2 regions of the Phyllobacterium ifriqiyense genome follow, and region 2 is predicted to be linked to the other one. Evidence: predicted binding sites of a transcription regulator. Region 2 holds the regulator's gene; the other holds the start of a gene.
What was found. The regulator PhoB, encoded in region 2, activates phosphate uptake and scavenging genes when phosphate is short. The targets are predictions, from matches to a motif close to TGTCATNNANCTGTCAT.
Positions count from the first base shown of each region.

Region 1 (4,432 bases), 590 kb from region 2:
GTCCTTGAAGTCCGGCCAGCGGGTCGAAAGGTCTTCATAATAGGACGGACGGCCAAAACCTTCCCAATCTTCGCCGCCATCAGCGGGATGCTGAACGGCGACCATCATGGTTGCCATATCCGGCAACATCAGCGGACCGCACATTTCTGCGCCGATCGGCACGCGGAAGAAAAGTTTCGAGGTCGCACGGGCAGCACCTTCCGTATCAACCGCCCATAGACCATCGGTACGGCCCGTGTCCTTCGGCGAGTTGCCATCCGTTGAAACCCACAGCCGTCCATCAGCATCGACAGAGCAATTGTCCGGCATGCCGAACCAGCCATTCTTTGTGGTTTCGGTGGAGAAAGATGCGCCGACATCGGCAATGGAAGGATCGCCGCACTTGAGCAATATTTCCCATTTGCCCTTTGTTGCGGCGAAATCGCCATCAGCCTCGGCAATTTCAACGATATGGCCGAACGCGTTCTTGGCACGTGGATTGACAGCGTCGATCTGATCGTCCTTGCGTTTGGTATTATTGGTCAGCATGACATAGACCTTGCCGTTGACACCATTCGGCTGGATGTCTTCCGGCCTGTCCATCTTGGTAGCGCCCAACAGATCGCCTGCACGACGGGTTTCAATCAAAACATCCGCTTGCGAGGCGAACCCGTTTTCGGCTGTCAAAGGACCGGTGCCATGCACTATCGGCAACCAGTTAACAGTTCCGTCGGCTTCAAACTTTGCGACGTAAAGCGTGCCTTCGTCCAGCAGGTCCAGATTAGCAGCGCGATCATCAGGATTGAACTTGCCGGTGGTTACAAACTTATAAACGTAGTCGAAACGCTCGTCATCGCCGAGATAAAACACGACTCGGCCATCTTTGGAAACGATCGACTCAGCGCCTTCATGCTTGAAGCGGCCCATGCTGGTGCGTTTCTTGGGGACAGATACCGGATCGTTCACGTCGACTTCGACAATCCATCCGAACCTGTTGGCTTCATTGGGGTCTTTCGAGACATCGAAGCGATCATGGAATTTGCCCCATTCATAACTGCCCTCCGGAAGGCCGAGGCGTTTGTAGTTTGCCGCTTCCTTGCTGTCGGCAGCCAGTTCGCCTGTGAAATAGCCATGAATATTTTCTTCGGCCATCACATAGGTGCCCCAGGGCGTGACGCCTCCAGCACAATTATTAATTGTCCCGAAGACTTTTCTGCCGGAGGAATCTGCATTGGTTTTTACACGGTCATGACCGGCAACAGGACCGGACAATTGCATCTCGGTATTGGCGGTGATGCGGCGATTCAGCTTGCCGTCCTTGACGACCTGCCATTTACCATCGGTCTTCTTGATCTCGACAATAGTGCCTCCATGGGCAGCCATCTCGATATCAACACGCTTCTTGTCGGCAGGAGCGACTTCGATCTTGCCCTCAGCAACCTTAACGATGCCTGGGAACATGAGATGTTCATTCGTGTATTCATGGTTGACGACCAGAAGACCATGCTCAGACGAGCCATCTATCGGAATATAACCGACATAATCATTATTGTAGCCAAACTGCTTCGCCTGAGATTCCGGAGTCTGATTACGCGGATCAAACTCTGGAGAATCCACGAAAATTCCATCGCCCCAGCGTAGAAGCACATCCGCATCATATCCGGCTGCAACATGGTGTTTTTCATCAATGCCGGCTTCTACTTCCTCAAAACTGAAAGCAGATTTGGTTTCAGCGCGAGCATCATCAGCCAGCATCAGCGCCATCGGGCTGACGGTGGCTGCAATAGCTGAAACCGCGAGTGATCCTTTCAGAAAGCCACGGCGGGAGAATCGAGCTGCAATGAGCTCGCCCATTGTTGGATTGTCGGTCGGATTGTGGCCAGGACCATCATTCTCTTCAAGCTGGCTGGTTCTGAAAACGGGAGTTTGATCATTCATGGCGTGACCTCTGGCTGTCTGGCTGGGTTGCGGATTAGAACCGTTCCAGAATGGCTAGAAGTTCAGCGTAACAAACTGATGACAAGAGTTCAGCTTTTATAGCGGTAGCTACCAACGATTAAAGTCAGAAACCTATTAAGACGCAATCAGCTTACTGAAAGAGTCGAGGTCCACATTGCCTCCTGAAAGGACGACCGCCACCGTCTTGCCCTTGATATCGACTTCGCCAGAAGCCAGCGCAGCAAGACCAACAGAACCGCCGGGCTCAACCACCAGTTTCAAATGGCTTGCTGCCTCGCGCATGGCTTTGCGCACGGCGATATCGGAAACAGCGATGCCGCCGGCCAGATTTTGCCTGTTGATTGGAAATGTGAGATCGCCGGGTTGAGCAGTAAGAATTGCATCGCAGATTGAGCGATATCCCGTCTCATTGCTGCGAATTTCACCAGCGACCAATGAACGGCGCAAATCGTCAAAGTTTTCCGGTTCGACGCCCCAAATGCGCGTTTGCGGAGAGCGCGCTTTTACTGCAATCGAGACGCCACTGATGAGACCACCACCGCCGCTGGGCACAAATACATCATCCAGCGTGATACCGCGTTCTTTGGCTTCATCAGCAATTTCAAGCCCGATCGTGCCCTGACCCGCAATAATGGATGGGTCATCGTAAGGCGGCACCAAAACCATGCCACGCTCTTCAATGAAGGGGGCGGCAATCACGTCCCGACTCTCGGTGTAACGGTCAAAAAACACAACCTCCGCCCCGTAGGAGCGGGTATTATCAACCTTAACCTGTGGCGCATCGCTGGGCATGATGATGACTGCCTTGATGCCGAATATGCGGGCAGAACTTGCGACGCCTTGTGCGTGATTGCCTGAAGAGAATGCAACGATCCCGCGCTCTTTCTCTTCCGGCGTAAATTGACTGATACGGTTATAGGCACCGCGAAACTTGAATGAGCCGGTCCGTTGCAGGCATTCTGGCTTGAAGAAAATACGCGCATTGTAGCGGTCGTTGAGACTTTCCGATTCCATCAGCCGTGTCGGCACAAGCTGCCCGGACAATCTCTTTGCGGCAGCTTCGATATCGGCAATCCCGGCGGCGAAATTCTGATGATCCATGAGCCCTCTCCTGTCAGCTATCCAGTCGATAGCATTCTATAATGCAGCAGGCATCCAAATCATTGTCATCATATCAATCTGGCACGAATACCGCGTTGGCACGCTTTTCCAGAAACTCGGGCAACTCTGCAATCGAGCCAAGGATCGCGTCACTAAGGTGAGCAAGGTCATCCAATGTGCTGTTTCCTGACAGGACGCCTATGGCAAGTCCCGCTCCAGCGGCATGGGCCATTTCCAGATCGTGGGAATTGTCACCCACCATGGCAATCGCTTCGACTGGGAGGCCTGTTTTCGCGGCAAAGAGGTGAAGCTGGTCTGCATGCGGCTTGGCGCGGGCAACGGAGTCATATCCTATGATTGCCGAGAAAAGCGGTGATAGCCCCAAGGCTTCAGCTGTAGCGCGAGCGCCTGCTTCAGAATCATTGGTTGCTATGCCAAGCACGAAACCCCGAGCGACAAGAGCTTCGAGCGTTGCGTGCAATCCATCGATTCCGACTGCGCGGCGCGAGCCTTCCTGAACTGTATAATGATCATAGTCACGAATACATTGCCGTTTCTCTTCGAGAGAAAGCTCGGGATGCCACAGATCAACAACATCATTGATGGTTCCCGCAGCGACCACTGAGCCACCGCGGAACTTTTGCATCTCCCAATCATATCCCCCAGCCTCAACGAGAGCCTTCGCGCGGGTTTCATCACCCTTGGCGGCCATGTGCGCTAGTTCCATGGTGATGCCAAACCACGTTTTATTGAAATCGACCAGCGTTCCATCCTTGTCGAACAGAATACCGCGTATCTCGTTAGACTGGGTGGTTCGCATCATGATTCCAGCGAGCCGGGCTTGGCATTTTCAGATCGTCTGCTGCCAAGAAGTTTCAGGAGATCGTCGCCACGGCGGGTATAGCGATGGCCGCGCCTTGTCAGAACTCGGCCAGCCTGTGGAGCGGTCAATATTATATCACCGGCGGGATCCCCCGGCACGGTCACAACAGTGACCAGCTTGTCACCCGCCTTCACTTGAGCACCAATATCGACATGGAACAGGATCATCCCGCCTTGAGGAGCTCTGATCATCTCGACATTTTCAAGCGGCGTGACAGGTCCGTTGAAATCTACCGTCAGTGCAATACTCGTATCGACGATGACGCCGCGATGAACAAGGAACTTGTAAAGACCTTCCGCATCAGACTTTCCAGTATCGATATTGACATCACTGAGGCCACGAAACTCCACTGTGGTGACGGCTCGGGTTTTCTGTTCTGTTTTCGGTAGTTGGAGCACCGGATGCGCGCAAGCTTCTTCAAAAGCTGCATCGGCGGTGCTGTCCCACGAAAGAATAGCGGTAGAGCCGAGGGCGGACGCCAGATCATACATTTCCGGCAAAAACGCCTGG
Region 1 is NZ_JAUSZT010000003.1:1,333,566-1,337,997, reverse strand. Features, by position in the region: gene QFZ34_RS14095 (PhoX family protein) at 1-1,917, opposite strand, end outside; gene QFZ34_RS14090 (threonine ammonia-lyase) at 2,053-3,039, opposite strand; gene QFZ34_RS14085 (HAD family hydrolase) at 3,113-3,859, opposite strand; gene QFZ34_RS14080 (M14 family metallopeptidase) at 3,859-4,432, opposite strand, start outside.
Region 1: QFZ34_RS14095 (PhoX family protein) is a predicted target of PhoB. The motif match lies at 1,985-2,001, and genes of this name have one in related genera.

Region 2 (4,432 bases):
CCGACCTTCCTGAAGTCGCCTTCCAGGCAAAGACCGCCGCAGCCATTCTGGTGTTGCTGGTGTTCCTATTCGTGATGAATGCTGCGGCGATCATGCTGCGCCGACGTTTTGAACGTCGCTGGTAATGAGGTACAAGGACATGAACATGTTATCCGAAGTTGATGTGGAAAAGAAATTGCATAACTCCTCGAACCAGCCTGCGATAAAGATGAAGGGCGAAAACGTCTCCGTATTTTACGGAGCCAAACAAGCGCTCTTTGAAGTCAGTCTCGATATCAGGGAAAAGGAAGTCACCGCGCTTATCGGACCATCGGGTTGCGGCAAGTCGACTTTCCTGCGTTGCCTGAACCGCATGAATGATACGATTTCGATCTGCAGGGTCACGGGCAATATCACGCTTGATGAGCGCGATATCTATGATCCCAAGATCGACGTGGTTCAGTTGCGCGCCCGTATCGGCATGGTATTCCAGAAGCCAAATCCATTTCCGAAGTCGATCTTCGAAAATGTTGCCTATGGCCCGCGCATTCATGGTCTTGTCAAAAGCAAGAGTCATCTCGACGAAATCGTGGAAAAAAGCCTGCAGCGTGCAGGCCTGTTTGCGGAAGTGAAAGACCGTCTGCATGAATCTGGCACCGGTCTTTCCGGCGGACAGCAGCAGCGTCTTTGCATCGCGCGCGCCATTGCGGTCAGCCCGGAAGTGATTTTGATGGACGAGCCTTGCTCGGCGCTTGATCCTATCGCGACGGCAAAGGTTGAAGAACTGATCGACGAATTGCGCCAGAACTACACGATCGTCATCGTCACACACTCAATGCAGCAGGCGGCACGCGTGTCGCAACGCACGGCAATGTTCCATCTTGGAAATATTGTTGAAGTCGGTGACACTGAAATGATGTTTACCAGCCCTACCGAAAAGCGCACGCAGGACTACATTACCGGACGTTTCGGTTGATCTCACGGGAAGAGGGTTAGACAATGACTGACACAGCACAACACACCGTCCGCTCTTATGACGATGAACTGAAGTTTCTGACGCACAAGATTGCAGAGATGGGCGGACATGCGGAGCGCATGGTCGAACAGGCTGTGTCGGCCATGGTCAATTCGGACAATGCGCTTGCCCAGCGCGTGATCTCTGATGACCTTATCCTCGACGCCGGTCAGCGCGAGATTGACGAAAAGGCGATCACCATCATCGGCAAGCGCCAGCCAATGGCGATCGACTTGCGCGAAGTAATCGGCACGATCCGCATTTCATCCGATCTTGAGCGTATCGGCGATCTTGGCAAGAACATTGCCAAGCGTGTCGTAGCTGTCAACGATACGCGCCAGACGCTCTCTGTCTATCGCGGCCTGCAGACCATCGCAGAACTGGCATTGACACAACTTAAGGATGTTCTCGACGCTTATGCGACACGCTCGGTGGCACAGGTCAATATCGTCCGTGAACGCGATGATGAGATTGATGCGCTTTACACGTCGCTGTTCCGCGAACTCCTGACCTATATGATGGAAGATCCGCGCAATATATCCGCTTGCACGCATCTTTTGTTCTGCGCCAAGAATATTGAGCGCATCGGTGACCATGCCACCAATATCGCCGAGACGGTCTATTACATTGTAACGGGAACACAGCTTCCGGCGGAACGCCCGAAGGAAGATCAGTCGCATACCGTTATTCTTGACGAGCCAGTAACGCCATAATTGCCGGAAGCAGACCATGCCTATAGCTCCCAGAATCACAGTCGTTGAAGACGAAGATGCCCTCAGTGTTCTCCTGCGTTATAATCTGGAGGCAGAAGGCTATATTGTCGAAACCATCAGCCGTGGTGACGAAGCCGAAATCGCCTTGCGCGAAAAGGTGCCGGATCTGCTGATCCTCGATTGGATGCTTCCAGGCCTTTCCGGTATTGAACTTTGCCGCCGCCTGCGTGCTCGGCGCGAGACAGAAATCCTGCCGATCATCATGTTGACCGCGCGCGGTGAAGAAAGCGAGCGTGTTCGCGGTCTTTCAACCGGTGCGGATGATTACATGGTCAAGCCGTTCTCGACACCGGAATTGCTGGCACGCATCAAGTCCATGCTACGCCGGGTCAATCCAAGTCTCTTGTCGCATGTGTTGAGCTTTGGAGATCTGAAACTTGACCGCGAACAGCACAGGGTTTTCCGCAAAGAGCGTGAACTCAAGCTCGGACCGACAGAATTCCGCCTGCTGGAATTCCTGATGCAGTCTCCAGGCCGGGTGTTCTCGCGCGGACAGCTCCTGGACAATGTATGGGGCGCGGATATTTACGTCGATGACCGCACGGTTGACGTGCATGTTGGCCGTTTGCGCAAGGCAATCAATATTGGCAGATCGCTTGATCCGATCCGGACCGTGCGCGGTGCAGGCTATTCCTTCGGATAGGATTAAAGCGCGTTTTTCTTTATCGAATTTCTGTCTCGGCCGGGAACAGAATCGGCGTTATATGAGCCAATTTGCGCTAGAGATGGCTTGCGCAAATGACCGGTAGTCTCATTTAAACAGAACTGCTTCTACCGGACAAAAAGCGCGGTGTTCCGAAAAGGGCTATTCGGCGGCAATCAGCGGGAAGTTTGTTGTTGGTAGCGGATCTGGCTCGACCAATGTCTCCAGAAGTGGCCGTTGGATAGCTGTGCCGCCATTGATCTCCAAAATATGCGTATAGAAGTTTTCGCCGGAAACCGAGCGTGGCGCTTCGATCTCATGCATCACGCTGATAACGGTGGTTCCGGCACAATGATCCTTGATGGCCTGATGGAAGGCGATCTTGGAGTCCGGGTCCAGCGCGCCGGTTGCTTCATCAAGAAACAAAACCGCAGGCTTGTGCAGCAATATGCGCGCAAGCACCAGTTTCTGCTTCTGGCCACCCGACAGGAGCTGGTCCCAAGACGTGCCATCGCGGCATTCTTCACCAAGGTTTTCAATAAAGTCGCCCATGCCGGCGCGGTGCAGGGCGGCCGCAACGGAGGAATCGCCAAAACGGCTTTCATCCATTGGGAGGCATACGAGCTGTTTCAGCGACACGCCGGGAAGTTTGACCTCCTGCGCCGCATACATTGTTGCCGCATCTTTCGGGTAAAAGATTTCACCACGGCCATAGCCCCAAAGCCCGTTCATTGCTTTGAGCAAACAGGTTTTTCCACTACCGGAATCACCCTTGATGTAAGCCCATTGGCCCTTGCGCAACCGCATATTTCCAAGTGTGAGAAAAGCTTTGGCCTCGCTGTCGCGATGCATCAATTCAAGTCCCCGCACCGAGACGCCAAAGGCTTCATGCTGTGTGGCAAATTTGAACTCGCTGACACCTGTGGACCGATAATATTCCGAGGGCTGGCTGACACGCTCGACCGCTTGGGCCAATTCGGTAACGCGCCGTGCATTTGCCTTCAAATTGGCAATTGCGGGCATGACATGGATAAACCAGGAGCATTCATTGATCATCGAACCAACAAGCTCGGAACCGGTAATATAGTTCTTGAAGCTGATGGTATTACCCATATAGGGCAGAAGACCGGGTATATAGGCGACAATACGGGCGGAAAAGAAATTGTAGATCGAGGTGAACGACATATAGCAGGCATCGAACACATTGAAACGCCCCCAATTATTGTCGACGCTTCTGTAGAGCTTGTCATTTAACGACTTTTGAACAGTCTCGCCATTGGCAGCGGCAACCTGAAAGCTGCGGCGCAACAATGTGGTCAGCTCACTTCTGTAACTGCCTTCGGATTGCTGCATGGCGAGGGTGAGTTTTTCAAGAGCGCGGCCAATACGCATAGCAATCCATGTGCTGACCGGCACGTAGAGCGCAATGGCCGTAAAGGCCAGCGTGGCACTGCCATAATCTCCAAGAAAATCAAGGCCGGGTATTGGCGTTGAAAGTTCAATGAGTTTCTGGCCCACGAAAAGAATGGACATTGTGACGCCCAGCACGCCCATGGCCAGGCCAATGGCGCCGCCGGTCATTCCCTTGATGGATTCCTGAATGCGCTGGTCGATATTGTCGGGAGTCTGCTCCGCCGAACTTCCCTGCTGCAAATGATAATGTGTGTGCTGTTCATCAAGCAGCGCCTCACCGAAGCGGCCATTGAGCCAGCCGCGCCATTTACGATGCAAGGTTGTCGAAAGGAGATGACGGACACCGATGAAGCCAATTTCCTTGACTGCAACAATTGCAACGAGAATACCGGCATTTGCGAGGATCACATTGAGCGGATTAACGACAAAAGGGTCGTGTATATCGACCAGCGAGTTGATCAACTCGCCCGACGCCATCGCCATCCAGACGCTGGCCTTGCTGGCTGCGGCGGTCAAAAGCGCAATGGCGATTGTCAGCGTCCAGGCTTCAACCCAGCGCTCGGAGGTCCAGTACGCCCTAAGCAGTCCCCAGAAGCTGCACATTGATGC
Region 2 is NZ_JAUSZT010000003.1:744,602-749,033, reverse strand. Features, by position in the region: gene pstA (phosphate ABC transporter permease PstA) at 1-125, shown strand, start outside; gene pstB (phosphate ABC transporter ATP-binding protein PstB) at 140-955, shown strand; gene phoU (phosphate signaling complex protein PhoU) at 979-1,707, shown strand; gene phoB (phosphate regulon transcriptional regulator PhoB) at 1,724-2,410, shown strand; gene QFZ34_RS11170 (ABC transporter ATP-binding protein/permease) at 2,573-4,426, opposite strand.